DNA from 3 places in the Micromonospora sp. CV4 genome. Region 2 is predicted to be linked to each of the others. Evidence: riboswitches for the same ligand, from Rfam matches in the RefSeq annotation. Region 2 holds a riboswitch; each other region holds the start of a gene.
What was found. A riboswitch is a leader RNA that binds a small molecule or an ion and turns the genes downstream of it on or off. The one in region 2 is predicted to bind S-adenosylmethionine.

Region 1: it holds a riboswitch for S-adenosylmethionine, as region 2 does, so the genes downstream of both, EAD98_RS13230 (ABC transporter substrate-binding protein) here and EAD98_RS08600 (aminotransferase class V-fold PLP-dependent enzyme) in region 2, are expected to answer to the same signal.
Region 3: it holds a riboswitch for S-adenosylmethionine, as region 2 does, so the genes downstream of both, thrC (threonine synthase) here and EAD98_RS08600 (aminotransferase class V-fold PLP-dependent enzyme) in region 2, are expected to answer to the same signal.

Annotation. Positions count from the first base shown of each region.
Region 1 covers NZ_RCVI01000249.1:41,704-51,601, forward strand. The annotation lists gene EAD98_RS13205 (CHAT domain-containing protein) at 1-1,212, shown strand, start outside; gene EAD98_RS13210 (hypothetical protein) at 1,222-1,548, shown strand; gene EAD98_RS13215 (hypothetical protein) at 1,798-1,989, shown strand; gene corA (magnesium/cobalt transporter CorA) at 2,005-3,135, opposite strand; gene EAD98_RS13225 (amino acid transporter) at 3,356-5,308, shown strand; SAM riboswitch class IV at 5,394-5,505, shown strand; gene EAD98_RS13230 (ABC transporter substrate-binding protein) at 5,784-6,674, shown strand; gene EAD98_RS13235 (amino acid ABC transporter permease) at 6,718-7,497, shown strand; gene EAD98_RS13240 (amino acid ABC transporter ATP-binding protein) at 7,494-8,237, shown strand; gene EAD98_RS13245 (hypothetical protein) at 8,266-9,573, opposite strand; gene EAD98_RS13250 (Na+/H+ antiporter) at 9,742-9,898, opposite strand, start outside.
Region 2 covers NZ_RCVI01000216.1:11,787-21,684, reverse strand. The annotation lists gene sigJ (RNA polymerase sigma factor SigJ) at 1-681, shown strand, start outside; gene EAD98_RS08625 (DUF402 domain-containing protein) at 707-1,213, opposite strand; gene EAD98_RS08620 (ATP-dependent DNA helicase) at 1,305-3,494, shown strand; gene EAD98_RS08615 (AI-2E family transporter) at 3,509-4,807, opposite strand; gene EAD98_RS08610 (co-chaperone GroES) at 4,967-5,305, shown strand; gene EAD98_RS31220 (hypothetical protein) at 5,399-5,566, shown strand; gene EAD98_RS08605 (PrsW family intramembrane metalloprotease) at 5,581-7,059, opposite strand; SAM riboswitch class IV at 7,083-7,203, shown strand; gene EAD98_RS08600 (aminotransferase class V-fold PLP-dependent enzyme) at 7,250-8,524, shown strand; gene EAD98_RS08595 (aromatic acid exporter family protein) at 8,600-9,802, opposite strand.
Region 3 covers NZ_RCVI01000365.1:526-10,423, forward strand. The annotation lists partial or broken gene EAD98_RS25750 (ATP-binding cassette domain-containing protein) at 1-1,563, shown strand, start outside; gene EAD98_RS25755 (ABC transporter permease) at 1,563-2,459, shown strand; gene EAD98_RS25760 (DUF4232 domain-containing protein) at 2,454-3,161, opposite strand; gene EAD98_RS25765 (DoxX family protein) at 3,647-4,096, shown strand; gene EAD98_RS25770 (helix-turn-helix transcriptional regulator) at 4,209-4,514, opposite strand; gene EAD98_RS25775 (DMT family transporter) at 4,606-5,571, shown strand; SAM riboswitch class I at 5,639-5,774, shown strand; gene thrC (threonine synthase) at 5,785-7,071, shown strand; gene EAD98_RS25785 (GNAT family N-acetyltransferase) at 7,492-8,511, shown strand; gene EAD98_RS25790 (hypothetical protein) at 8,521-9,898, opposite strand, start outside.

The sequences.
Region 1 (9,898 bases), on a different contig from region 2:
AACGCCACGACGCTGGTCCCGCCTCCGCCCTCCGCGGGCGGGCGCCGCTTCCAGGACAGCGTGCCGTGGTGGTTGGGCATCTCCCGATACGGTTCATCCGTCTACTGGTCGGTGTTCCAGCACGGCGTTCCCCTCGAATGCGGCGCGATCGACCTGGTCGACGACCACAGTCTCAACGACGTGCTCCTCGGCATCGATGCCGATGTGGGAGCCTTCGCCTTCGGCGCCACGTCAGACGGTGCTCCACCGAACTTCGATCCAATCCATCACCTCGCCGAGTGGGGGACCGCCGAGGAACGGATCGCGTCGCTGTCGCTCGGACGCCTGCTGCCACCGTCTCTCGTCACGGCACTGACGGCGGCGTCCGCCGAGCAACCCGTCGAACTCGTCATCGCGGCCGGGTCAGGGCTGAGCGGCGTTCCGTGGCCGGTGGTGCAGGTCGGCGGAGCGGATCGCGGTGGGTTCCGGCTCATCGAACGGGCACGCATCCGACACTCGATCTCGCAGCAGGTCGACGAGCGACGCGCGACCCAACCGCCGAACGCTCCACTCGAACTCCTCGTGGCTGTCGACGACCCGCAGGGGGATCTCAGCGGATCGAGCGCCTTTCTCACCTCCAACGCACGGCGTTACTTCGGAGCCGCGTCGACCCCGAGCAGGGACGCCAAGGCTGCGCTCCGTGCTGCACTGCATGAAGAGTGCGTGGGGCATCCGCCTGGAATCTTCTACTACCGGGGGCACGCCCACTCCTGGAGCGACCCCGCGCGCGCCTGCCTGGACCTCCCGAAATCGCTCGATCCGGGGGAAGACTCCCTGGCTGTCTATGCCGGCGAGTTCTTCGGTCGCTTCGAGGACGGCAGCGCGTACCTGCCTCTGCCGTCCCGTGTGGTGCTGTCCTGCTGTTCGAGCGCGGGCCGATCACTGTTCGGCGGCGAAGCGGTGGGCCTGGCTGCGGCCTGCATCCTCGGAGGCGGAGCACGCGAGGTCGTCGCGACCGGATACGACATCCCGGACAGCTCCTTCGCAACAGCTTTTGACGACCTTCTGGCGGAGGCGATGACCTCCCCGCTTCCTCATGACCTCGCGTTGCGACGACTTCAGCTGCGGATGTACGACGAGTGGCGGATCTTCTCCGTCCGTGGCGGTGTCACCTCGGACGAGGACATCACGCACCCAAATCCCATGGTCTGGGCGATGTATCAGGCGATCTAGGAGGGAACCATGATTTACCTTTGCGTGCCGCCGGAGTTGGCCACCGAGCTGGTCGCGACCGGTGCTGCCCGCCAGCGGCCCAAACCACGCGGCAGCATTGTCGAACTCATCGTGACGGGCGCCACCGGCGCCGCGACGTTCGTCTCGCTCCTGCAGGGACCGGAGACCGTGCTGCGGATCGCCCGCGCGTTCCGCGCCCTCGCGCAGAAGCGACCCGACAAGCGGATCGAAGTTCACATCAAGGGGCCGAAAGGCGAAGTGCATCTCTTCGACTGCGACGGCGACACCCCACTCGAGGAGCTGGCCGCACTCGTCAAGAGAGACCTCCTCGGCTGAGCGTGGTCCGGCCGCGCGGTGAGCGCACCCGCCGGGGCCGGGCCCCCGGACCCAACCGCACCACTGCTCAGCGGGCCCCCGGGGGGCGGCGAGAGTCGGGAAACCGAAAACCAGGGGTGCGGACGAGCCTGGGCGTGGGATGGTGCGAGATGGCTGCTGCACCGGCGACCTGCCCACACGCGGGTGGCCCGGCCGGAGAGGCGCGAGCGCACGCCGCGTCGCCCGGGGCGGCTTCGACGAGGAGAGGCAGTGCCCATGCAGGCTCAGCGCAGGCCACCGCGTACGGAGCGGAGCCAGACCCGGGACGACCGGACCGGCGGCGGCATGACCGGAGCGGCCACGCCCCTGACCATCTGGGCCGCTGCCGTGCTGCTCGGCCGGATCAGCGCGGGCGACGACGACAGCGAGGACGAACGGCACATCCTGCGTGGCATCGAGTGACCTTCGACGGTCCGGTCACAGCCAGCCGCGCCGCTTGAAGATCAGGTAGAGGCTGCCGCAGACCAGGGCCATCAACAGGAGCGCGAACAGGTAGCCGTAGCGCCAGTTCAGCTCCGGCATGTGCGTGAAGTTCATCCCGTACACGGTGCCGATCAGCGTGGGGGCGAACAGGATCGCCGCCCAGGAGGAGACCTTCTTCAGCTCCTCGTTCTGCGCGTAGCTGGCCGCGGTGAGGCTGCGCATCTCCTCGTTCTGCTGCTGCGAGACCAGGGTGGCGTTGACGGTGAGGATGTTCTGCAGCAGGTGCCGGAAGCCGTCCACCCGCTCCACCACCTGGGTGAGGTGGTCGGTCACGTCCCGCAGGTAGCGGCGCAGTTCCTCGTCGGTGCCGTAACTGCCGGCGCCGGCCGCCAGCGCGTCGAGCACGGCGAGCAGCGGGCGGGCGGCCCGCTGGAACTGGATGACCTCGCGGCTGAGCCCGTAGATGCGTCGGCTGGCGTTCGGGTCGCCGCCGAAGACCTCGGTCTCGATCTCGTCGATGTCGTTCTCCAACCCGGCCACCACCGGCGCGTACCCGTCGACGACCTGGTCGAGGATCGCGTACAGGACCGCCTCCGGGCCCTGGGCGAGCATCTGCGCGTCGGTCTCCATCCGCCGCCGCACCGCGGCCAGGTCCGGTGCCTCACCGTGCCGGACGGTGATCACGAAGCCGGGTCCGATGAACAGGTGCAGCTCGGAGAACTCGACCTCTTCGCGCTGATCGTCGTAGCGGGCGGCGCGTAGCACCACGAAGAGCGTGTGCCCGTACCGTTCCAGCTTGGGCCGCTGGTGGGCGTTGATCGCGTCCTCCACCGCCAGGTCGTGCAGCCGGAACTCCCGGGCCAGCGACGTGATCTGGTCGATGTCGGGCCGGTACAACCCGATCCAGGCCATCGCGCCGTCCTGCTCCTGAAGGCAGCGGTACGTCTCGGCGAGACCGTCCGGCGACGCGAACCGGTGCCCGCGGACGTAGACGGCGCTGTCGACCAAGCCGCCGGTGGGCGGTGTCGTCGGCTCGTTCTGCGGCGGCTCGCCGACGCGGACCTCGTGCTCGTCGAGCCGACGGCCGAAGCCACCGCCCGGGCGGAACCGACGGCCGCCGACCATGACCCGCTCCCTCCCGAACGCACCAACCGACGACTGCCCGAACCGCCCGGGCAGGTCCAGGGCGGGACGCGCTGCTTCCCCCGTGCCCACGGCCCGAAACCCTCCGACGCGCCGCCGGACCGGGGTGCCCGGGAGGGTGGGATCCCCGCACTGGCCGACTCGCCCGGGCTGGCGGGCGGATACTCGCGGTGACCGTGGGCGGACGACGGGGGAAGCGCCGATGAGGGTCGACAGGCGCGCCGGCCGCCGGGCCGGTCGGCTGCGGGCCTGGCTGCTCGACGGCGGTTCGGAGCAGACGGTGCAGCGGCACGGTCCGCACGGGCGCCCGCCGGAGCATCGCCACCATCGGTGGTGGAAGGTGATGTGCCTGACCGGCGTCGACTACTTCTCGACGCTCGGCTACCAGCCGGGCATCGCCGCGCTGGCCGCCGGCGCGCTCTCGCCGGTGGCGACCCTGGTGCTGGTGCTGGTGACGCTGCTGGGCGCGCTACCGGTCTACCGGCGGGTGGCGGTGGAGAGCCCGCACGGCGAGGGCTCGATCGCGATGCTGGTACGCCTGCTGAGCTACTGGCCGGGCAAGCTGTTCGTGCTGGTGCTGCTCGGCTTCGCGGCCACCGACTTCATCATCACCATCACCCTCTCCGCGGCCGACGCCACCGCGCACATCGACGAGAACCCGTTCTGGCCCAGCGGACTCAAGGGACACGAGGTCCTGGTGACGCTGCTGTTGGTGGCGCTGCTGGGCGCGGTGTTCCTCAAGGGGTTCGGTGAGGCGATCGGGATCGCCATCGTCCTGGTCGCGGTCTACCTGACGCTGAACGCGGTGGTGATCGCCGTCGGCCTGTGGCGGGTGGTGACGCACCCGAGCGCGGTCGCGGACTGGACCACCGCGCTGACCACCAGCCACGGCGATCCCCTGCTGGTGATCGGGTTCTCGCTGCTGGTGTTCCCGAAGTTGGCGCTGGGCCTGTCCGGCTTCGAGACCGGGGTGGCGGTGATGCCGCACATCCGCGGCGATCGGCAGGACTCGGAGGACCGTCCGCTGGGCCGCATCCGGGGCGCACGTCGGCTGCTCACCACCGCGGCCGTGATCATGAGTGTCTTCCTGGTCACCAGCAGCGTGACCACCACCGTCCTGATTCCGCCGGAGGCGTTCGAGCCGGGTGGGCCCGCGAACGGCCGGGCGCTGGCCTACCTGGCGCACGAGTACCTCGGTGAGGTGTTCGGCACGGTCTACGACCTGTCCACCATCGGCATCCTCTGGTTCGCGGGGGCCTCGGCGATGGCCGGGCTGCTCAACCTCGTACCCCGCTACCTGCCCCGCTACGGCATGGCCCCGACCTGGGCCCGGGCCGTCCGGCCGCTGGTGCTGGTCTTCACCGCCGTGGCGTTCCTGATCACTGTCGCCTTCGGGGCGAGCGTGGACGCGCAGGGCGGCGCGTACGCCACCGGGGTCCTCGTGTTGATCACGTCGGCGGCGACGGCGGTGACCCTCGCGGCGCGGCGGCGGCGCCAGCGCGGCCGGACGGTCGCGTTCGGGATCATCGCGACGGCTTTTCTCTACACCACCGCGGCGAACGTGGTGGAACGTCCCGACGGCGTGAAGATCGCGGCCTGCTTCATCGGCGGGATCATCGTGGTGTCGCTGCTGTCCCGGCTGATGCGGGCCTTCGAGCTCCGGGTCGACCGGGTGGAGCTGGACGACGAGGCCACCCGGCTGATCGACGAGTGCGGCGGGCGTCGCATCCGCCTCATCGCACACGAGCCGGCCACCCGGGACCGCGCGGAGTACCGCGACAAGCTCGCCCAGACCATCGCGGACAACGACTTCCCGGCCGACAGCGCGGTGATCTTCGTCGAGGTGACGGTCACCGATCCGTCGGACTTCGAGACCGAGCTGCTGATCCGCGGCAGCGTGCAGCACGACCGGTACCCGGTGCTCAGCCTGACCAGCTCCTCGGTGCCCAGCGCGGTGGCCGCCCTGCTGCTGGAGATCCGTGACCGGGCGGGGCGGTGCCCGCACATCTACTTCGAGTGGACCGAGGGCAACCCGGCCGGCAACTTCCTGCGCTACCTGGCGTTCGGCCAGGGCGAGATCGCCCCCATCACCCGGGAGATCCTGCGCCGCCAGGAACCCGACCCCGGCCGCCGGCCGCACGTGCACGCCAGCTGACTGCCGGCCGGACGCCCGTCGCGGACGGTGAGCGTGGTCATAACGACTGGACGATCCACCTCCCCGGGCTGCTAGCCTCGGCGCAGGTCATGAGCGCCAGCGCGAAGCCCCGGCTCGCTGGCCGGCAACCCTCCTCCGCGGTGGGGTGCCCCGGGTGAAGACCAGGCACCGGCACGACGTCGGTGCAAGCGTGGCCTGGCACCCAGGTCAGCACAGACCCGGGAGAACCATGCGCATCCTCAGCAGCAGCACCCCATCGGCCGACGCCGCGGATTCCCGCACCGGCTGGCCACCACCGGCACTGACCCGGCGGCGGCACGTGGACATGATGCGGGTGTGCAGCGCCGCCTGTCCCGGCCGCGCCGCGTCCTAGCGCACCCCTTTTCGAACCCATTCCCAGCGGTACGCCCCTGACCGGGCGCACCGTCGGCGGCGCACGTCTGTGCCCGCCGCTGTGCAACCTTCGGAGACACCTGTGCGAATCCTTCCTGCCCTGACCCGCGCTGCGGCCCTCGGCGCGGCCGCCATTCTGGCCGCCACCGCTCTCACCGGCTGCGGCGACGACGCCTCGTCCGACACCGCCGGCAATCCGTACGGCCTGGCGCAGCCGGGCGTGCTGCGCGCCGGCACGTTGACCGACGCGCCGCCGAACGTGTACCTCAAGGACGGCACGTTCACCGGCTTCGACAACGATCTGCTGACCGCGGTCGCCGGCAAGCTCGGCCTGAAGGTCGAGTTCGTCGGCACCGACTTCTCCGCGCTGCTCTCCCAGGTCAACAACCACAAGTTCGACGTCGGCAGCTCCTCGATCACCATCACTGAGGCGCGGAAGAAGACGGTCGACTTCGGCAACGGCTACGACTTCGGCTACTTCGGCCTGGACGTGCCGGCCGGCTCACCGATCACCGGCTTCGACCAGCTCGCCGGCAAGCGGGTCGTGGTCGTACAGGGGACCGTGCAGGACGACTACGCCACCGGCGAGCGGCTCGACCCGGTCCGGGTGCCGGACTACAACGGCGCGATCAACCAGCTCAAGGCGGGCACCGCCGACGCGTGGATCGCCCCGGCCGAGATCGGCGAGAAGTCGGCCACCGACAGCAACGGCAAGATCACCGTGGCGGCCAAGCAGCTCAGCCCGGCGCCGACCGCGTACGCCGTCGCCAAGGGCAGCGACAAGCTGCGGGAGGCGCTGAACAAGGGCCTCGACGAGGTCATCGCGGACGGCACCTGGAGCCGGTTGCAGGCGCAGTACTACCCGGGCCGACCGGTACCGGCGGACTTCAAGCCGGGCAGCGGCACGGTGACCGTGCCGGCCGCACCGTCGGCGTCGGCGTCGGCGTCGGCGTCGGCGTCGGCTGCGTCCTGAGACATCCGGTGACGAGCGAGCGGGGCGGTAGGAGAGGCGACCGATGGATCCGTTGAGCACCCTGTGGGAGACGTTCTTCGACTGGGACGCGATGCGCGAGGCGCTACCCGAGATGCTGACCGTCGGGTTGCCCAACACGCTGATCCTGGCGGTCTCCGCCGCCCTGCTCGGCTCGGTGCTGGGCCTGCTCCTGGCCGTCGCCGGCATCTCCCGCAGCCGGTGGCTGCGCTGGCCGGCGCGCGTCTACACCGATGTGTTCCGCGGACTGCCGGCCGCAGCGACGATCCTGCTGATCGGCGTCGGGCTCGCGCCGCTGGGCATGCAGGTCTGGGGACCGGACCCCTACCCGTTGGGCATTCTGGCGCTGTCGCTGATCGCGGCGGCGTACATCGGGGAGATCTTCCGCTCCGGCATCCAGTCGGTGGAGGCCGCGCAGCTGGAGGGCGCGCGGGCGCTCGGCTTCTCCTGGTCCGAGGCGATGCGGATGGTGATCATTCCGCAGGGCATCCGGCGGGTGCTGCCGGCCTGGGTGAATCAGCTCATCGCGCTGATCAAGGATTCCAGCCTCGTCTACTTCCTCGGGTTGGTGGCGAGCCAGCGGGAGCTGTTCCGGATCGGGCAGGACTACGCGGCCACCACCGGCAACGAGTCCGCGCTGCTGCTGGCCGGGCTCTGCTACCTGGCGCTGACCGTTCCGCTGACGCACGCGGTCAACTGGATCGACCGGCGGCTGCGCCACGGCCGGCCGGCCACCACGCCGATCGACGAGGACGACGACACCGTGCCGGCGCTCTCTGCCGCGACGGAAGGGGACCGGCGATGACCGCCAGCACGACGACCTCGGTCAGCCTCGACGTCCGCGACGTGCACCTGGCCTTCGGACCGAACCGGGTGCTGCGCGGCGTCGACCTGACCGTGCCACGCGGCGCGACAGCCTGCGTGATAGGGCCGTCCGGGTCGGGCAAGTCCACTCTGCTGCGCACCATCAACCGTCTGATCGAGCCGGACCGCGGCGACGTGCTGCTCGACGGGCGCAGCGTGCTGCGCGACGACCCGGACGCGCTGCGGCAGCGGGTGGGCATGGTCTTCCAGCAGTTCAACCTCTTTCCCCACATGAGCGTGCTGCGCAACGTCACCCTGGCGCTGCGCCGGCTGCGCAAGCTCGGGGAGGACGAGGCCGAGGCCGTCGCGCGGGCCCAGTTGGAGCTGGTGGGGCTGGCCGGCAAGGCCGACGCCCGGCCGGCGCAACTCTCCGGCGGTCAGCAGCAGCGGGTCGCGATCGCCCGGGCGCTGGCGCTGCGGCCGGAGGTGATGCTCTTCGACGAGGCCACCTCGGCGCTCGACCCCGAGCTGGTCAAGGGGGTGCTCGGCGTGATGGCCGACCTGGCCGCCGGGGGCATGACCATGGTGGTGGTCACCCACGAGATGGGCTTTGCCCGGCAGGTCGCCGACACCGTGGCCTTCATGGACCGGGGCGTGGTGCTGGAGGCCGGCCCGCCGGAGGCGATCTTCGAGCGGGCCGAGCATCCCCGGCTGCAACGGTTCCTCGCCCAGGTGCTCTGAACCGTCCCCGCAGGGGTCTTCCCTCGCGTCAGGCGGCCTGGCGGCGCAGGTGTGCGGCGAACGCCTTCAGGTCGCCGAGCAGCACCAGGATGGCGTTGCGGTAGGCGACCGACGCCCACAGGTGCAGCTCCTCGTCGTCCAGCCCGCCGAAAGCCGACGACAACGCCTTGCGCCGGCGCCGGTCGAGCACCTTGTGCGGGCGGGCGAGCAGGTCGCCCTCCCGGCGCAGGGCCTGCAGGTAGGCGGCCACCGCCTCCTGGTAGTGCCGGCCGGCCACCCGCTCCAGGAGGGTGAACTCGAAGACGTTCAACGCCGCCTCGGACTCCCAGTAGGCGTCGTCACGCACCGGCGCGCTCGCGAAGTGCCGGCCCATCGCGTGCCGGGCCTCGTAGAGCAGCAGCACGCCTCGGCCGGTGGTGCTCAGCGGCCGGCGGGGCGCCGGCAGTCGCAGCGTGCGCACCGGCCCGGCACCGGTGAGGTCCAGCGCGCCCGCGTACGACGGCATCCGCTGGGCGCCCGCGGCCGGCTCCGGCACCAGGCAGGCCCGCTCCCGGTAGGCCACCGGGCCGCCGGTGGGCAGCGCGCGAACCGCCGCGGCGTGCAGCTCGGCCAGCGGCCGGTCGTCCGGGGTCTGAGCCGGCGGGAGGGTGAGGACGAGACCGTTGGCGCCGGGCACCGGAACACCCAGCACGCAGGAGCTGCGCAGGAACGCCCAGGTCGCCGCCGCCTCACGGACCCCGCTCGCGACGGCCTGCGCGTCGGCCCGCCAGTCCCGGGCGATCCGCAGCCGCTGCTGGAGGTCCGCCGTCGCGGCGGCGTCGTGCGGGTACAGCTCCCGGATCGCCCGGGGCAGCGACCCGAGGCGCAGGTCCAGCGGGTCGCCGCTCGGTGCGGGCACGGCGTGCCGCGGGCAGTCGGCGTCGGTGTGCGGGTCGCCGGGAACCGCGTGGCAGTCGCCGAGCCAGCTCGCACCGGGCTGGCCGACCGGCCGGGCGAACGCCAGGTGGGGCAGTCGGCCGGTGCGCAGCACCGTCTCGTACTGGGGTCGGGTGCGGGCGGTCCGCATCAGGTCCAGTGGCAGCACGGGCGCCAGCGCCAGCACCGCTTCGAAGATCGTGCAGTGCGGGCAGGGCGGGCCACCGTTTTCCCGCAGGCGGTAGCGGCGCAGATGGTCGACGCCGGGCTGCTCCCACTGCACCCCGATGACGCCGTCGCCCTGCGCCATCAGGTAGAGAAATTCGGTCGCTCCGCGCTCGCGGGTGACCGAGGTCAGCTCGTCGAGGAACTCCCGCTCGGTGACCACCCGCAGGTCGGCATCCGTCGCCCCGGTTGTCATGGGCACCCCCTCGCGGACCGGACGCATCGACCAACGCCGAACCGTGTCCACGGTACCCGCGCGGCGGTCCGGCCCGCGCCCCACACGCGTTCCGGGAACTGTCACCAATCCGTCGGCTCGCCGCCGATCCGCCCACCCCCGACGCCCGTCGCCATCGGGCGGCCGCGATCAGTCGGTGCTCTCGCGGCCCAGCAGCCGGATCTCCTCGTTGTCCAGCCCGGACTGAAGGTCGAGCAGCACGAGGTCGTCGATCTCCCGGCTGTCGCGCAACCGGGTGATCTCCCGCCGTTTGTGGTCGAGGACCGCGAGGCGCAGTTGGCGTTCA
Region 2 (9,898 bases):
GGCGCCGCGGCGCCCACCGACGGGTACGCCCCCGACCCCGCGGAACGGGCGGTACGCACGGACCAGGTCGGCACGGCGCTGATGGTGGTGCTGGAGCGGCTCGCGCCGGAGCAGCGGGTCGCTCTCGTGCTGCACGACGTGTTCGCGGTGCCGTTCGCCCGGGTCGCCGACGTGCTCGGCACCACCGAGGTGGCCGCCCGGCAGCTCGCCTCCCGAGCACGGCGGGCGGTCACCGCACCGGACGTGCCCCGGCAGACGGCCGACCCGGCCGAGCAGCGGCGCGTGCTCGAAGCATTCGTCGCCGCCACCGAGTCCGGCGAACTGGATCCACTGCTGCGGTTGCTCGCGCCGGACGTGGTTTTCATCGGCGACTCGGGCGGGCACTTCCCGGCGGCCCGTCGGCCGGTGGTCGGCGCGGAAGCGGTGGGTCGCTTCACGCTCGGCCTGTTCGGCCGGGCCGGCCGGTACGCCCACCGGGTGCTGGCGCGGCCGGTGCTGGTCGACGGTGTGCTCGGCCTCCAGTTGGAGACGGTGCACACGGACGGCCGGCCGATCCGCATGGTCACCGCGTTCGCCGTGCACGAGGGCCGGATCACCGGCATGTTCAACCAGCTCAACCCGGAGAAGCTGACCGAGGTGCCGCCGTTGGGCGACGACGACCGGTGGCCGCCGCGCTGGTGAGCCGGCCGGTCGGGCGCCTGCGGGCTCAGACCACCAGGGCCAGCCACTTGCGGTACGAGGTGGCGAACGGCTCGGTGCCGTCGCCGAGCGCGCCGAACAGCCAGCGGGCCGCCGCCTCGGCCTCGACGACCACGTCCTCCGGGTAGCCGTACCGGGCGCGGTGCTCGGCGAACTCGTCCTCGTCGAGCAGCTCCACCAGCCCGGTGGCCCGGCGTCGGACCACGTCCAGGTCCAGGTCGATCAGGTGGACGATGTCGTCGGACTCCCAGTGGGCCGGGGTGGCGATGTCGCAGTAGACCTCGCTGGTCCGCGGCGGCGGGTTGAACATTCCCGTCCACCACGCGTGGTGCGGCACCAGCAGGACGAACGGGATCTTCTCCACCGACGGGCGGCCGTGGTAGACCGACTCGGTGCCGGCCGGCACGCCGAGCCAGATGCCGAGGTCGTCCTCGGCGAGCCGGCGGGCCGGGTAGTCACGGTGGGCGCTGCCGTCGTACTTGCGGTAGATCACTCGGACCACGTCGCTCGGCATGATTCGCACCCTAACCGATACTGCCCACGCGTCGTAGCGCGGTCGTAACCGGACGCTGCCGGACCCGCCCGGCGCCGCGCCACGCGGGCGGATGGGCTCAGCCCGTGTCGGCTGCGGCGGGTACCGTCGCACGGTGACTCCGCCCCGCACCGCCACCGGTTCCGCCACCCCGTCGGCCCGTGCCGGTAGCCGGCGACGGGGTGCCCGGCCGAGCGGGGCGGAGCTGCTCGCGGCGGCGGTCGGCGCGGTGCCCGGCGGCGCGGCGCGCCCCGGCCAGCAGGAGATGACCACGGCGATCGAGGAGTGCGTGACCACCGGCGAGCACCTGCTCGTCCAGGCGGGCACCGGCACCGGCAAGTCGCTGGCGTATCTCGCGCCGGCGCTGACCGTGGACGGCCCGGTGGTGGTCTCCACCGCCACCCTGGCGTTGCAGTCCCAGCTGGTCGACCACGACCTGCCCCGGATGGCCGACGCGGTCGAGCCGCTCCTCGGCCGCCGGCCCACCTTCGCGGTGCTCAAGGGCCGCCACCACTACCTCTGCCTGGCCCGGCTGGACAACTCCACCGCCGAGGAGCCGGAGGACACGCTCTTCGACGCCCCGGCCGCCCGCCCGGGCGGCGGGACGAAGTGGCTCGGTGAGGCGGGCCGGATGGGCAAGCAGATCGAGCGGCTGCGCGACTGGGCCGAACGGACCGCCACCGGCGACCGCGACGAACTGGACCCGGGGGTCGACGACCAGGCCTGGCGGTTGGTGTCGATGCCGGCCCGGGAGTGCGTCGGGGCGACCCGCTGCCCGTTCGGGGCGGAGTGCTTCGCCGAGGCGTCCCGGGCCCGGGCCCGCGAGGCGGACATCGTGGTGACCAACCACAGCCTGCTCGCCGTGGACATGCTGGCCGACCGGCACATCGTGCCGCCGCACAAGCTGCTGATCGTGGACGAGGCACACGAGCTGGCCGACCGGGTCTCGTCGGCGGCACAGGCGGAACTGGTGCCGGAGTTGATCGACCGGTCCACCCGGCGGGCCCGCCCGCTGCTGCGGCCGGAGACCGCCGAAGCGCTCACCGCCGCCGGCGACGCCCTCGCGGTCGGGCTGGCCGAAACGCCGGCCGGGCGTCTCACCGCCGGGCTGCCGACGCCGCTGCGGGAGGCGTGCACGCTGCTCGACGCGGCCACCCGCGCCGCGCTGGACGCGATCGGCGAGGTCAAGTCCGACGATCCCGACCCGGTCCGCAAGCAGCAGGCCAAGGCGGTGCTGGACGAGCTCTCCACGACCGCGCAGCGGCTGCTGGAGGAGGCCGACCACGACGTGGCCTGGGTGGAGAAGAACGACAGCGGCAGCCGGCGGGCGCTGGTGGTCGCGCCGCTGTCGGTGGCCGGCACCCTCGCCACCCACCTGTACGACGAGCGCACCGTGGTCGCCACGTCCGCCACCCTGGCGCTGGGTGGCCGGTTCGACACGGTTGCCCGCGCTCTCGGGTTGGACGCGCCGCCGGTCCCGGCGTCCCCGGCCGCCGCCTCGCTGGCCGCCCGCACCGGCCCGGGCCGCCCGGCGGCCGAGACGCCGGGCCGCCGGCTGGCCGACGCCGCCACCGTCCCGGCGACCGAGGGTCCGGGGTGGCGGTCGCTGGATGTGGGGTCGCCGTTCGACTACGCCCGGCAGGGCATCCTGTACGTCGCGGCGCACCTGCCCCGGCCCAGCGTCTCCGGGCTCCCGGAGGCGGCCGGGGAGGAGCTGCTCGCGCTGGTCGAGGCGCTCGGTGGTCGTACTCTCGGGCTCTTCTCCTCCCGGCGGGCCGCGCAGCAGGCGGCGGAGCTGCTGCGCGCGCGGACCGACCTGCCGGTGCTGTTGCAGGGCGAGGAGGCGCTGCCACTGCTGGTCCGCCGCTTCCGCGAGGAGCGCTCCAGCTGCCTGTTCGGGGTGATGTCGCTCTGGCAGGGGGTGGACGTGCCGGGCGACGCCTGTCAGCTCGTGGTCATCGACCGGCTGCCCTTTCCGCGGCCGGACGAGCCGCTGGCGGCGGCGCGCGCGGCAGCCGTGGACGCCGGCGGCGGCTCGGGCTTCGCGGCGGTCAGCGTGCCGATCGCGGCGGTCCGGCTGGCGCAGGGCGTGGGCCGGTTGATCCGGGCGACCGGTGACCGCGGGGTGGTCGCGGTGCTCGACTCCCGGCTGGAGACCGCCCGCGGCTACGGGCCCTTCCTGCGTCGCTCGCTGCCGCCGTTCTGGTACACCACCCGTCCCGAGGTGGCCCGCGGCGCGCTGCAACGCCTCGCCGGCACCTGACCGCCGGCCGCGGGTCAGGGAGCCTGCGCGGCGACCACCACGGCGTCGGGAGGGGTGTCCGGGACCGTCCGGGCGGCCAGCCGGCGGACCGCGGTGTTCAGCACCGCGATCAGCGGCACGGACACCAGCGCACCGGTGATCCCGGCGAGCACCACCCCGGCGGCGATACCGATGATCACCGCGAGCGGGTGGATGGCCACCGCCCGGCCCATGATCAGCGGCTGGAGCACGTGCCCCTCCACCTGCTGCACGCCGATCACCGCGCCCAGGATGATCAACGCGGTGACCGGGCCGCTGTCGACGAGCGCCACCAGCACCGCCACGCCACCGGAGAGCGCCGCACCGACGATCGGGATGAACGCGCCGAGGAAGACCAGCGCGGCCAGCGGGAAGGCGAACGGGACGTCGAAGACGACCAGGAAGATGCCGATGCCCACCGCGTCGATGAAGGCCACCAGCACGGTCGCCCGGACGTAGGCGCCGAGCGTGTGCCAGGACGCGCGGCCGGCGTCATCGACCTTCCACCGGGCGGCCACCGGCAGCAGCCGGACCAGGAAGCGCCAGATCCGGTTGCCGTCGCGCAGGAAGAAGAACGTCGCGAAGAGCACCAGCAGCGTGCCGGTCAGCACCTCCGCCAGCGTCGCCGCGGTGCTCAGCGCCCCGCTGGTGAGGTCCGAGGTGTTGGAGTTGATCCAATCCTGCGCCTCGTCGATGTAGCGGTCGAGCTGGGTGTCGGAGAGGTGCAGCGGGCCCGTCTTCAGCCAGTTCTGGATCTGCCGGACGCCCTGCGAGGACTTCTCGCTCAGCTCCGGCGCCCCCCGGATGAACTCGTTGACCACCAGGGTCAGCGTGCCGATCACCCCGGCCAGACCCCCGACCAGCACCACGGCCGTCGCCAGCGACCGGGGCAGCCGGGCCCGCAGCAGCCAGCCCACCGCCGGTGCGAGCAACGCCGAGAGCAGCAGGGCGATGGCCAGCGGAATGATCACGATCTTGATGGTGCCGACGATCCGGAGCAGCGCCCAGGCCACCACGCCGATCACGATCAGCCGCCAGCACCACGCGGCGGCGATCCGCAGCCCGTGCGGGACGTCGGCGTCGTCCCGGCTGGAGGTCGAGCTGTGCAGGTCCGCCGGGGGTTGCGCGCCGACGACCGTGGCCGACGGGGGCGCGGCCGGCCCCGGCACGGCGGGCGAGGCCACCCGGGCCGGCTCCGAGTCGTCGCTCGACACGCTCCGATTGGCGCGCACCGACTCCCGTCCCGACTGGTAGGCGCGGCGGAGCCGCCCGCGTACCCGCTCGAAGCGGCTCAAGCGCACCTCCTGGCAGAGAACCGGTCCGCCCACAGCGACAGGGCGGACAGCTTACGTCCGCCCCCGACACCATAGGGCAGTTCCGCCACACATTGCCCCGACCGCCTCGTGCGTAACCACCGTCGGGCCGGCCGTCGGCCACACGGTAGCGTCTGCGACGTGACCGCCGACCAGGATCTCGACACCGGTTTGCCGATCCGCCTGCTGCACGACCGTGTGCTGGTGCGGATGGAGGGCAGCGAGGGCGAGCGCCGCTCCACCGCCGGCATCGTCATCCCGGCGACCGCCGCGGTCGGCAAGCGCCTCGCCTGGGCCACCGCCGTCGGAGTCGGTCCGAACGTCCGCGCCATCGTCTCCGGCGACCGGGTGCTCTTCGACCCGGACGACCGCTCCGAGGTCGAGCTGCACGGCCGCGGGTACGTGCTGCTGCGGGAGCGGGACGTGCACGCCGTGGCCGCCGAACGGATCGAGAACGACTCCACCGGCCTCTACCTCTGACGCGCCTCCCCCGGCCACCGCGCCCCACCGCGCACCGTTTGCCAGGCCGCACGAAGGGAAGCCATCCGGCGACCGTGGCCCTGGGGAGGGACGATGCCGGTATTCGTGAAGAAGCTGTTGGCCTGGGGCAGCGTCGCGTTCCTGATCTACTTCATGGCATTCCGGCCGGACGGCGCCGCGCAGATGTTCAAGGCGATCGGGGCCGCGCTGATGGCGATGGCCCAGGGCCTCGGTGACTTCCTCACCACCCTGATGACCTGAGCCGCCGCCGGCCGTCACTGGTGGCGGGGCGGCCAGGGCGCCCCCGGCGGAGGGCCGTACCAGCCCTGCGGGGCGTATCCCACCGGAGGTTGCGGCGCGGCCAGCACCACCGGGATCGGCACCACCGGCTCCTCCGGCGCGGCCACCGGACGCTGCGAGCCGTCCGGGAAGCGCAGGTGGTAGCGGCTGCCGTCCCAGACCCCGGCCGGGGCCTGCGGGTCCCGCCCCACGAAGAACGACCGGTACGCGGTGATCGCCTCCAGCAGCTGCCGCTCCTCGAAGGCCGTCCGTTCCCGGTCGGCGGGCTTGCGGTCCAGACCGCGCAGCGACCCGTCGCGCAGCAGGGCCAGCCGGGTCGCTGCGAACTGGTACCCGCGCATCGCCCGCACCCCGGCGTCCCCGGCCACCCGGCGTGCCCAACTACGGGCCGCGTGCCGGCGACCGAGGCTGCTCAACGCGGCCACCTCGGGCGGGCTCAGCCAGCCGGCGCGCACGTAGTCCGGCAACGTCCGCTCGGTGAGCCGGCCCTCCCACGCGCGCAGCCACACCGCCAGCCCCACCATTCCGAAGAAGATCGGCACCATCAGGCCCAGGAAGCCGTACAGCATGATCAGCGCCTCGCCGGTGGCCTGGGTGAGCGTCGGCAGCAGGTTCCAGGTGCCGTGCAGCATCATCGCCAGCAGCAGACCGGCGACCGGGGCGAGCACCCGTACGCGCCGGTCGGCGGTACGGGCCGCGACACCGAGCCCCACACCGGTCATCGAGGTGAACAGCGGATGGGCGAACCCGAACAGCAGGATCCGGACGATGAAGATGGCGATGACCTGCTGGGTGCCCGTCGCCGGGCCGTACCGGTCGGCGCCGGTCGCGTAGCCGTACCCGCCCAGGTAGAGGATGTTCTCCACCATGGCGAACCCGACCGCGGAGAGCCCGCAGTAGACCAGGCCGTCGGTGATCCCGGACCACTCCCGGCGACGGAACACCAGCAGCAGGATCGGGCCGAGGGCCTTGGTCAGCTCCTCGATGAACGGCGCCACCAGCACCCCGGTCAGCGCGGCCGGCAGCCCCCAGTCGGCGAACCGGCCGGCGGCGAACTCGTTCACGGTGAGCGAGGCGGCGGTGGAGACGAACGCCCCCCAGGCGAAACAGAAGATCAGATACTTCAGCGGCTCCGGCTCGTACCGGTCCAGCCAGAGGAAGCAGGCGACCAGCACCGGCACCGGCAGGATGGCGGCGACCACCCCGATCAGCAGTGCCCGTACGCCGAGCGACTGGCCGAGCGTGAAGACCATGAACACCGCGCACCCGGCGATGAACAGCACCACCCCGGCGAGCACCAGGAACCGCCGCCAGCCCAGGCGGCGTAGCGGCATCCGGGGCGCCTCGCCGGTGGACGGGGCTGCGGACGCGGGCGGCGACGGCAGGGGTGCACCGGGCGGGGTGTCGGCCATGCGGTCAGCGTAGCCATCCGCCGCCGGCTGGTCCGGGCCCATTGGCAGCCGCTATGCTGCCGACAGGTCACGAGCGCCAGCGTCAAGCCCCGGCTTGCTGGCCGGCAACCCTCGTCGAGTTCGCGGTGGGGTGCCCCGGGTGATGACCGGGCCCAGCCCGATCGGCGTGCTGGGCAAGCGCGGACCCCGTCCGGACATCGCACCCGGGGTCCCTGACCCCGGAGGTTCCGGCGTGTCCGTCACCCTCGTACCCTCGCTGCCCACCCGGCCCGTCAGCGCGCCCGCGCCGGCACCGTCGCGGCCGCTCGACGTGCTCGGCGTACCGGGCGAGATCAACCTGGACTACGCGGCCAGCGCGCCGTGCGCGCGGGCCGCCGCCGACGCGGTGGCCGAGCTGCTGCCCTGGTACGCGAGCGTGCACCGCGGCGCGGGAGCGCTGTCCCGGCGCTGCACGCTGGCCTACGAGCGGGCCCGGCAGACGGTGGGCGACTTCTTCGGCGCGCGCGCCGACGACCACGTGATCTTCACCCGCAACACGACGGACGCGCTCAACCTGCTGGCGCGGGCGGTGCCCGCCGGCACGACGGTGGTCACCTTCGCGGGCGAGCACCACGCCAACCTGCTGCCCTGGCCACGCGGCTCGGTACGGCTGCCGGTGCCCACCGATCCCGCCGAGGCGGTACGCGCTCTCGCCGCCGCCCTCACCGAGCTGCGCCGGGACAGCAACGCGGCACTGCCGGTGCTGGTCGCGGTGACCGGGGCGAGCAACGTGACCGGTGAGCGCTGGCCGGTCGCCGAGCTGGCCCGGGTGGCCCACCGGCACGGGGCACGGATCGTCCTCGACGCCGCCCAGCTCGCCCCGCACGTCCCGGTCGACGTGCTCGCGCTCGACGTGGACTACCTGGCCGTCTCCGGCCACAAGCTGTACGCGCCGTTCGGCGCGGGCGTGCTGGTCGGCCGGGCCGACTGGCTGGACGCCGCTGCGCCGTACCTGGCCGGTGGTGGCGCCACCAGCCACGTCGGGCCGGCCACGCACGACGTGACCTGGGTGACCGGCCCGGCCCGGCACGAGGGCGGCACGCCGAACCTGCTCGGCGCGGTGGCGCTGGCCGCGGTGTGCGAGGCGCTGGCCGGGGCGGACCGGGCGGCGCTGGCCGCCACCGAGCAGGAGCTGCTGGGCCGGCTGCGGGCCGGTATCGCGGCCCTGCCGCACGTGGTGGAGCTGCGCACCTTCGGCCCGGACGCGCCCCGCGTCGGCATCGTCTCGTTCGTGGTCGCCGGGTGGGACTCGGCCGAGGTGGCCGCCCGGCTGGCCGTCGATCACCGGATCGGCGTACGGGACGGCCTGTTCTGCGCCCACCCGCTGGCTCGGCGGCTGCTGACCGAGGCCGCGGGGCGCACCGGCCGGCGGGACCTGCCGCCCACCGCGCTGCGCGCCAGCATCGGCCTGGGCAGCACCTCCGCTCAGGTGGACCGGCTGCTCGCCGCCCTCGCCACGCTGGGCTGAGCCGGGACGGCCGGCGCAGCGGCCGAGCCGGGGACGGCCGGCGCAACGGCTGAGCCGGGACGGCGGGCGGCGTGGTCAGCCGACCGGTGGGGCGGTGGGGGGTTTCGGCGCATCGCCCGGCTCGGCCGGCTCACCGATCGGCCGCTCCTGCTCCCCGAAGGAGGTGCGGATGCACCGGTTCGCCTCCTCCTGCTCGATCCCGGAGGCCACCAGCAGGTCACTCGCCGTGGTGCGGATCTGGGCGACCACCACACTGCCCGAGAAGCCGACCCCGGCGCCGTACGCCCGACCGGCCTCGCTGACCGCCCGCAGCGCCCTTTCGCGGGCCTTCTCCGGCTCCTCCCCCACGGCGAACTCGTGCTTGAGCAACCGGACCGACTCGGCGAGGTGGTTCATCGCGTCCGGCATGGGATCCGGCACCGGTTCCTCGTCCTCGATCAGCGTGACGGACCGGCGGATCAACGTGCCGGTGTTGCGCATCGCCCGGTCGATCGGGTCCGCCGCCTCCGCGTAGTGGGTCAGCTCGTCGCGCCGGTGCCATCGGGCCGGGGAGAGGGTGGCGGTCTCCTTCGCACCCTCGATCGCCTCGGCCAGGGTGGCCAGCTCCTCCTTGTTGTTCCGCAGCCGTTCCAGCGCCTGCTGGACCGTGGCGCGGTCCCGGTTGCGCAGCCCGTCGGCCGTGGCGTCGAGCTGGGCGGCGAGCAGGTCCAGCGCCGGCCGGGCGGCGCGATTGATCACCCGGAGCGGGTTCAGCGGCAGCAGCACCGCCGTCACCAGCAGCGCGACCCCACCGCCGAGGAACGCGTCGACGAAGCGGGGAATCTCCAGGTTCTGGGTCGACGGACTCAGCGTCACGATCAGCACCGCCGTGGCCGCCGCCTGGATGACGATGGCCACGCTGGCCCCGGCGAAGATGGTGAGCAGGATCGCCACCGTGACCACCAGGCCGAGCTGCCACGCGCCGGTGCCGAGCAGGTAGATCAGGAAATCGCCGATGGCCACCCCGATGCCCACCCCGGCGATCAGCTCCACGGTCCGGCGGAACCGCTGGCCGACCGAGGCCGCCAGGGTGCCGACCGCGGAGATCGGCGCGAAGACCGGCTGCGGGTTGCCGAGCAGCCGGTGCGAGATGAAGTACGCCAGCCCCGCGGCGAGCCCGGCCTGCACCGCCAGCCCGCCGGCCATCCGCACCCGGTGCAGCCGGTCGTGCAGGGTTGCCTTGCTGCGGTGCCGCAGTTCCTCGGTGGCCTCGGCGATCCGTGCGCCGTCGACGTCCACCAGCCCTTCACGCAGCGCGGTACGCCGCACCAACGGAGCTCTTTTGTCCCGGGCCACGGCCATGGGCGCGACTACCCGAGGCGGGCCCGCTGAATC
Region 3 (9,898 bases), on a different contig from region 2:
GTCACCGGCCCGGCGCAACCGATCGCGAACCCGCCGAACGGCAACCCGGCCGCCATCTCCTCGGTCCCGTTCGCGGGCGGGCTCGCCTCGCTGCTGGACGGGGTGGCCGGCGACGTGCCCGGCCAACACGCCCGGTTCGAGTCGGCGCCGCTGACCGACGCGGTCGACGTGGCCGGCGCCCCCACCGTCACCCTGCGGGCCGCCTCACCGACCGGCGAGGCGGTGCTCTTCGTCAAGCTCTACGACGTCGACCCGGAGGGCGCGGCCACCCTGCCGAACGGGCTGGTCGCCCCGATCCGGCTCACCGGCCTGCCGCAGCGGGTGCAGGACGCCCGCCCGGTCACCGTGACGCTGCCCGGGATCGTCCGACGGGTGGAGGCCGGCCACCGGCTGCGCGTCGTGGTGGCCACCTCCGACCAGGCGTACACCACGCCGGCCCAGCCCACCGTCTACACGGTGGCGGCGGACGGCGCGGTCAGCCTGCCCACGGTCGGCGGGGAGCCGATCCCCACCACGGCGACGATCTGGCGCTGGGTGCTCGCCGGCCTGCTCGCCGCCATCGCGATCGGTCTCGTCGTGGTCGTGGCCGTGGTCCGCCGCCGGCACCGCCGCCAGGACCGGTCGGTGCATCCGGAGTACGCGGACACGCCGCTGGCCGTGCGCGCACTGCGCAAGGAGTACGCGGACGGCTTCGTCGCGGTGTCGAACGTGGACTTCGAGGTGCACCCGGGTCAGGTCGTGGGCCTGCTCGGGCCGAACGGCGCCGGTAAGACCACCACGCTGCGGGTGCTGATGGGGCTGACCCAGCCGACCGCCGGGGAGATCTACGTCTTCGGTCGCCGGCTGGTGCCCGGTTCGCCGGTGCTCTCCCGGATCGGCGCGCTGGTGGAGGGGCCGGGCTTCCTGCCGCACCTGTCCGGACTGGACAACCTGAAGGCGTACTGGCGGGCCACCGGTCGGCCGTGGGAGGACGCGCAGTTCGACGCGGCGCTGGAGATCGCCGGCCTGGGCGACTCCGTGCACCGGAAGATCAGGAACTACAGCCACGGGATGCGCCAGCGACTGGCCATCGCCCAGGCCATGCTCGGCCTGCCGGAGCTGCTGGTGCTGGACGAGCCGACCGACGGGCTCGACCCGCCACAGATCGCCGAGATGCGCCGGGTGCTCCAGCGGTACGCCACCGACGGCCGGGCGGTGCTGGTCTCCAGCCACCTGCTGGCCGAGGTGGAGCAGACCTGCACGCACGCCGTCGTGGTGAACAAGGGCCGGATCGTGGCGTCCGGGCCGGTGGAGGAGATCGTGGGCGAGTCGCCGAGCGTCCTCTTCGACGTCACCGACCCGGTGGCGGCGCGGGCGGTCCTGGACCGGCTGCACGGGGTCCGGGTGCTGCCGGAGAGCGATGGTCAGCTGGTGGTCGACACCAACGGCACGGCCCGCAGCGACGTGGTGGCCGAGTTGGTGCGCGCCGGCATCGGTGTGGACCGGGTGGTGCCCCGGCGCCGCCTGGAGGACGCGTTCCTCGCCCTGGTGGGCGAGAACTCTCGGGGAAGCGGTGACCGGTGATGGCTGGCTCTTCCGTCGAGACGCCGATGGGCGTCACCGACCCGGCCGGCGCGGCCCGGGGCTACCGGCCGTCGGCGACGATGCCGTTCGCGGCGGAGTTCCGTCGGCAGGCGTCCCGGCGGCGGACCCAGCTGGCGCTCGGCTTCATGGTGCTGCTGCCGCTGATCATCCTGATCGCGTTCCAGTTCGATTCGGGTGGCGACGACGACAACGGCCGCAACGAGTTCTCCAGCCTGGTCGAGCTGGCCACCTCGGGTGGCCTCAACTTCACTCTCTTCTCGATCTTCGTGTCGGCGTCGTTCCTGCTGGTGGTGGTCGTCGCGCTGTTCTGCGGCGACACGGTGGCCAGTGAGGCCAGCTGGGGCAGCCTGCGCTACCTGCTGGCGATCCCGGTGCCCCGGGCCCGGTTGTTGACGGTGAAACTGGTGGTCGCGCTCGCGTACTCGGGGCTGGCCCTGGTCCTTCTGGCCGGCACCGCGCTGCTGGCCGGCACGCTGCGCTACGGCTGGTCGCCGCTGCGCAGCACGGTCGCCGCCGAGCTGGAACCCACCGAGGGGCTGCTCCGGTTGCTGGCCGTGCTCGGCTACCTGGCGGTCGTCCTGCTGGTGGTGGCCGGGCTGGCGTTCCTGCTGTCGGTGACCACGGACGCCGCGCTGGGCGCGGTGGGCGGCGCGGTGCTGCTCTGGATCCTGTCCAGCATCCTGGACCAGATCACCGCCCTCGGCGCGCTGCGCGACTTCCTGCCCACCCACTTCAGCACCGCCTGGCTGGGGCTGCTCTCCACCCCGGTGCAGACCGACGACGTGGTGCGCGGCAGCATCTCGGCGATCAGCTACGCGACGCTGTTCTGGGGGCTGGCCTTCTGGCGGTTCACCCGCAAGGACATCACGTCATAGCCGGCTGTCGGGCGGGCTGACCGACGACGGCACCGCGCTCGGTGCCGGCGGTGGGGCCGGGCGCGTCGGCACCGGTGTGGACGGGTCGGCCTTCTTCCAGGCGCTGACGCCGATCCGGCCGGTGTTGCCCAGGTCGACGGGCCCGTCCGGGTCGACCTCCGCGGCCGGCTGCCCGGCAGCGGGCGCCACCGTCAGATACTCCCCGTTGGTGGCCACCACGGTCGGATCGGTGACCAGGTTGCGCCAGAGCACCACGGCGGTGGCCCGCTCCCGAGGGGCGAGAGTGACCTTCCGGGGCGGCTGGTCGAAGCCCGAGGTGATCTCCTTGGCGCCGTTGACCACGCGCAGCATGATCGGCTCGCGCTGCTCGTCGAACAGGTGCAGCACCGGGTACCCGTTGAGCTGGTACGGGCGGTCACCGCAGTTGACCAGTTCGAGGCCGAGGGCACGCAGACCCATCGCGGCGTCCGACCCGGTCGACCGGATCTGGATGCCGGACGCCGGACACTCGGCCAGCGGGTCGGGGCTCGTGGACGCTCCGGGCGCGGTGACGCGTCCGGGCGGCGTGCGCGGGCCGTCCCCGGACTGGCCGCGATGATCGGCGGACTGACAGGCGCCGAGCGTGAGCGCCGCCGCGACCGCCGCGACCGTCCGGGTCGCCGTGCCGGCCCGTCGCCGTGTTGCCGTCCTGCGGAAGATCATGAGCCGATCCTCGCGTACGTGGCCGTCCCGCCCGCTGCTGGCTCGGTCGGACCTACTCCTGATGGGCCTTTGGGGCTGAATCGTTTGCGACATCGCTCGATACCGTCGAGCCACCGACAGCGGCACCGCAGCCTCCGTAACCCGGTCATCGGTGAGCAGGTCAGCCGCCGCCAGCGCTCTGGCGGCGTGTCGCAGTCCTCAAGCCATGACTGCGGCGAGCGGTATACCTCAGAGTCATTTTTATGACTCTGAGGTATACCGCTCGGGAGTGACCCTGTGCCCGGCGGAGTCCGGGTCGAGGCGAACCGCGCCGCGGCGCGACGAGGCCGGGATCCCACCCCGTGTTCAGGGCAGCTTCACGGGCTGTACGGGGAGCCGTACAGGCTGTACCGTCACTCCGGGAGCGCTCCCATGGGCACCGCGATCGATGTGAGGTGATCCCTGGCACGGGCTGGCCAGGGCTGTTCCTGTCAATGGAGGTATCCATGAACGTCTCTCGGCTCGGCGGGCCGACCCTGTCCCTGTTCCGCATCGTGACCGGACTGCTGTTCACGTTGCACGGCCTGTCCTCGGTCTTCGGGTTGTTCGGCGGCAACCCGATGACCGGCAAGGCGGTACCGCTCGGCACCTGGCCGGGCTGGTGGGCCGCCCTGATCCAGCTCATCTGCGGCGCGCTCGTGCTGTTCGGCCTCTTCACCCGACCCGCCGCGCTGCTCGCGTCCGGCTCGATGGCGTACGCCTACTTCGTCGTGCACCAGCCGGACGGCCTGCTGCCTCTGCACAACGGTGGTGAGCTGGCAGCGCTCTTCTGCTGGTCGTTCCTGCTGGTCGCCGCACTCGGCTCGGGGCCCTGGGCGCTCGACCCGCTGCTCTTCCGACGTCGCGCCGACGATCCGTCGCCACCGGTGGCCGAGCCCAGCCCGGTATCCGTCTGACCGCACCCGTGCCGCGCGTGGCCGGAGCCTCGACGAGGTGGCTCCGGCGACGCGCCGGCGCCAGCGGGGCGCCGGCGCCAGCGGGGCGCCGGCGAAAGCGGGTGGTGTGGCGTCAGGCCGGCGGGCGGGGGGTGAGAACCGCGTCCAGCAGGCCGGGGTAGAGGTGGTCCAGCTCGTCGCGGCGGAGCCGGACGTAGCGGCTGGTGCCGGCGGCGCGGGTGCGGGTCAGGCCGGCCTCGCGCAGCACCTTGAGGTGGTGGCTGCGGGTCGCCTTGGAGACTCCGAATTCGAAGGTGCCGCAGGCGTGCTCGCCGCCCTCGGCGAGCGCCCGCACGATCTGCAACCGCACGTCGTCGGCGAGTGCGGCCAGCACGGCGGTGACCGGTACGGCGGCCAGGTCGGGTTCGTGCGGCTCCATGTGAGCAGTGTAACCCTTGTTCGACAATCGTCGAACATCCTCCTAGGGTCGGTGTCGTTGGTTCGACGATACTCGAACATAGGAGCTGCCGATGCGATCCCGCGCCGCCGCCTACCCGCTACTGGCTGTGCTCAGCTGGGGAGTGATGTTCCCGATCCTGGCCAGTGCGCTTCCCCGGGTCGATCCGCTCAACCTGACCACCGCGCGCTACCTGCTGGCCGCCGTCATCCTGGTCGGCATCCTGCTGCTCCGCGAGGGCGTCGGCGCGCTGCGGCTCGGCGGCCGGGCGGTCGAGGTGGCGGTGCTCGGCGTGGTCGGCTTCGCCGGCTTCAACGTGCTCACCAACCTGGCGCTGGAGCACGCCGCACCGCAGCAGATCGCCCTCTTCGTGGCGACCACCCCCGTCATCACCCAGCTGGTCCGCTGGGTCCGGGACGGCGTACGGCCGAAGCCGCTCCTGCTGGCCCTCTCGCTGGTCGCGCTCCTCGGCGTCGGGCTGGTGATCACGCGCGGCAGCCTGGCCGGCGTCGGTCAGTTCGGTCTCGGCGGTCTGATGATGATCGGCGCGGTGCTCGGCTGGGGCATCTACACCCACGGCGCCGGCCGGTTCGGCGGTTGGTCTCCGCTGCGGTACACCACCCTCACCGCGCTCGCCGGCACGGCCGCCATGCTCGCCGCGAGCGTGCTCGCCGACGGAATCGGCTGGCAGCACGCTCCGGGCGCCGCCGACCTGGTGGCGGTTGCGCCGCAGCTGGCGTACGTCGTGATCCTGGGCGCCGTGGTCGCGGTGCTGGCCTGGAACACCGGCGTGCAGCGGCTCGGCGCCGCCAACGCCGCGCTGTTCATGAACCTGGTCCCGGTGACCACCTTCGCGGTGCAGATCGCCCGCGGCTACCGGCCGGAGCCGGTCGAGCTGGTCGGTGCCGCGATCACCATCGCCGCCCTGGTCGCCGCGAACCTCGTCACCCGGCCCCGCACCGCCTCCGCGTACCAGGCGAACGCCGTCACCGACCCCGTCGCGGTGATCGACCCCGTCGCGGTGGTGCGCGCCCGCTGACCCACTCACTGGGATCTGCGCTGGAGGCTGCGCCCGGCTTTGCCTAGACTCGACGGCACAACTGAATACCTCATCCAGAGGGGCTGAGGGATACGGCCCGACGACGCCCCGGCAACCACCCCGCGCGCTCACCGCTGAGCGACCCGCGGGGCAGGTGCCAATTCCGTCCCCGCCGCACCGTGCGATGCGGGGAAAGATGAGAGGACCCTCGACATGACGTCGACGCTCGCCGCCTCCGGCATCGACACCTCCGCCAGCCCCGCCCGCGCACTGGTCTGCCGTGCCTGCTCGGCGCGTTACCCGCTCGCCGCCCAGCACGCCTGCTACGAGTGTTTCGGCCCGCTGGAGGTCGACTACGACACGGCCGCCCTGGCCACCGTCACCCGTGCGCAGATCGAGTCCGGCCCGAACAGCATCTGGCGGTACGCCGCGCTGCTGCCCGCCGGTCAGGACCCGGCCACCCGGGTCACCCTCGACCCGGGGCTCACCCCGCTGGTGGCGGCCCCCAACCTCGCCGCCGAGCTGGGCATCACCGCGCCGCTCTGGGTCAAGGACGACAGCGCCAACCCGACCCACTCGTTCAAGGACCGGGTGGTCTCGGTGGCGCTCACCGCCGCGAAGGCGCTCGGCTTCACCCGGTTCGCCTGCGCCTCCACCGGCAATCTGGCCAACTCGGTGGCCGCGCACGCCGCCCGCGCCGGGGTGCCCTCGGTGGTCTTCATCCCCAGCGACCTGGAGCAGGGCAAGGTCATCACCACCGCCGTCTACGGCGGCGAGCTGGTCGCCATCGACGGCTCGTACGACGATGTGAACCGGCTCTGCGGGGAGCTGGTGGAGACCGACGAGTTCGAGGACACGGCGTTCGTCAACGTCAACGTCCGGCCGTACTACGCCGAGGGCTCCAAGACGCTCGGCTACGAGGTGGCCGAGCAGCTCGGCTGGCGGATCCCGGCCCAGGTGGTCATCCCGATGGCCAGCGGCGAGCTGCTGACCAAGATCGACAAGGCGTTCTCCGAACTGGTCGAGATCGGTCTGGTCGAGGCGCCGGCCGGCGGTTGGAAGGTCTTCGGCGCCCAGTCTGCCGGCTGCAACCCGATCGCCACCGCCCTGCACGCCGACACCGACACGATCACCCCGGTCAAGCCCACCGGCATCGCCAAGTCGCTCAACATCGGCGACCCGGCCGCCGGCCTCTACGCCTTGGAGGCGGTCCGCCGCACCGACGGCTGGATGGAGTACGCCGACGACGACGAGATCCGCGCCGGCATCCGACAGTTGGCGCGTACCACCGGGGTCTTCGCGGAAACCGCCGGTGGGGTGACCGTGGCGGTGCTGCGCAAGCTGGTCGAGTCCGGTCGGCTCGACCCGACGGCGGAAACCGTCGTCTTCAACACCGGGGAGGGCCTGAAGACCATCGACGCGGTGGCCCACCAGGTCGGTCCGACCCACCACATCAAGCCTTCCCTCCGCGCCGCCCGGGACGCCGGCCTGCTCGGCTGACGTCATCCGCACCGGCTATGTGCGGGCGTGATCGACTCCGTGTCGCCGACCTGGCGGTATCAGGCGACCTGGAAGCCGCAACATCGGCGACACGGAGTGGATCACGCGCTGGGGCTTGCGTGGTTCGGGCGGTTGCGTCCGGTGAGTGGGGGATGGTGGATCGCCCGGATGGGGGACCGGGCCGATCCGCCGGGTAACTGGGTTTTAGCTGTGAGTGTGGAAAACCCGCCGCTCTGGACTTGACGGCAGGAACCGGACGGCGCAAGATGCTCCGTGCGGGAGGGCATTTCGCCGGAGACTTTTGAAGTTCTTGCGACCCAACGCCGGAGGCGTTGTGCGAGTGTCCCTCCCGACCACGTCCGATCAGGCCAGCGAAAATTCGCTGGCCTGATCGCTTTTCCGGGGTGCACGCTCAGCGGCATGACCATCACCATCGCGTCGTTCGACGGCGCCGACCGCGTTGCGGTCGACGAGGCGTACCGGATCGGCGCGGCGGCCAACGAGGTCGACCTGCCGGACTTCCCGCCCTTCTGCCGGCAACGGTTCGACGCGCTGTTCCACACGCCGATGCCCGGTACCGAATCGCTCTGGGCGCTGGCCCGGCTGGACGGCGCTCCGGCCGGCTACCTCCAGCTGGACCTGCCGCAGCTCGACAACACCGACAACGCCACCGCCGAGCTGACGGTGCATCCCGCGCTGCGGCGCCGAGGCGTCGGTCGCGCACTGCACGAGTACGGGGTACGCCTGCTCCGCGAGCACGGCCGCAAGCGGGTCGTCGCGATGACCGTCTCGGCGCTGCCCGACGGGCCGCCGCGATCAGCGGCGGGAGACGCGTTCGCCGCCGCGACCGGAGCCCAGCCCGCGTTGGCCGAGGTGCGTCGCCGCCTCGACGTCGGCGAGATCGACCGGATCGCCCTGCGCGCGGCGCTCGCCGAGGCCCGGCCGCGGGCGGAGGGCTATCGATCCGTCTGCTGGCAGGGCTCCACCCCGCAGGAGTACGTGGCGGACATCGCCTACCTGGACGGCCGGCTGCTCATGGATGCCCCCATGGGTGACGTGCAGTGGGAACCGGAGCAGGTGGACGCCGAGCGCATCCGTGGCAACGAGCGGGCCCTGGACGCCCGCGGTCGGCGGCGCTACCACCTCGGGATGCGGCACGAGGCGTCCGGTCGGCTGGCCGCCTGGACCCTGCTGGATGTGAGCGCGTCCGCCGACTGGCACGCCTTCCAGCAGATCACCATCGTCGACCCGGCCCACCGTGGGCACCGGCTCGGCCTCATCGCCAAGGCGGAGAACCTGCACCACCTGCTCACGCACGAGCCGGCGGTACGCGTGATCGACACCTTCAACGCGGCCAGCAACAGCTACATGGTGGCGATCAACGACCGGCTCGGGTTCCGCCCGGTGGACTCCTGGACCGACTGGCAGCTCACCCTCTGATCCGCACGGTCAGCCGTCCGGCCGGTCCAACTGTCCGCCCAGCTCGCGGACAGCAGAGTGGAAGTCCTCGTCGGGGGTGAAACCATGCCCCTGCACGGAGGGCGGCACGGTGTCGGTCGGCGGGATGAGCAACCCCTTGGGATCGCGTACCCGCCGGTCGACCCGCGCCGCCGGATCGTCGGGCAGGGCCGGCGTCGGAGCGAACACCGGCCCGGCCACCGGGTCGGTGTACCGCCAGAGGTTGATCCACCGCCACGACAACTGGTCGCCCAGCTTCCGCAACACCTCGTCGTTGACGTACGCCGGAAAGACCCGGCGGTACCGACTCCCCAGGGGAGAGCCGTAGGTGAGCAGGGCGACCCGCCGCCGGCACTCGTCCGGGAGTTGGAGCACGGTCACGGCGATCAGCACGCTGCCGTGGCTCTGGCCGGACAGCACCACACCGTGCCCGTCGGCGGTGAGCTGCCTGACACGGCGGGTCAGCTCCGGAACCGCCCGCTCGACGTAGCAGGGCGGGGCGAGCGGATGCGCGGCGCGCGGCCAGAAGGTGGCCAACTCCCAGAGCACCCCGACCAGCCGGATCGCGCCGGACCGGTAGGCGAACAGTCCCATCCCGGCGAGGACCAGGGCGAACAGGCCGATCAGCAGGGCACCCAGGTCGGTCACGAAGACCACCGGGCGGGCCAGCGGCTCGTCACCGAGCGAGAGAGCGAGCGCACCCGGCCCGAGGCCGGTCACCGACAGTCCGGCCGCCGCCAGGGTGAGCACCGCCAGCACGCCGTACGCGGAGGACAACAGCGGCCCGAGTCGATCCGCCAGCCGGGCGTGCACGATCGCGTCCCGGACGGCTCGGGTCCGTTCCGGTGGCACCCGGGACGCTTCCGGGTAGTCCCGGCGGACCAGATCCTCGGCCGCCCGGCGGCGGCGGCCCCGGCCGAGCCGGGGGGCGAGCAGCGCCGCCACGATCACCACGACCACCGCCAGGGAGAAGCCCAGGGTGACCCAGCGGTAGGCGATCGGCGGCGCCAGCGGTGGCGCGTCGGGGGGCAGCGGCCGGGCCGGCGTCGGGCTGGAACCGCGGTCCAGGTACTCGGCGAGCCCGTAGGTCAGGCCCGAGGAGTACGCGACGCCCAGCCCGATCGCGACGGAGATCAGCACGGGCGCCCCGACCCCGGTGAGCAGGAAACGCGGCCGTGGTAGGTGACGGCGCTGCACCAGGACCATCAGGCCCAACACCGCGAGCAGAACCATCTGCCCGGCGAACAGCCCGGCCACCACCACGCCGTACCCGGGCAGCGTCCCCTCGGCCGACCACGGCGGCCGGGGCGTCAGCGCGTACCCCAGGGTCAGCGCGGTGAGCGCGACCGCCGCCCACCGGATTGTCGAC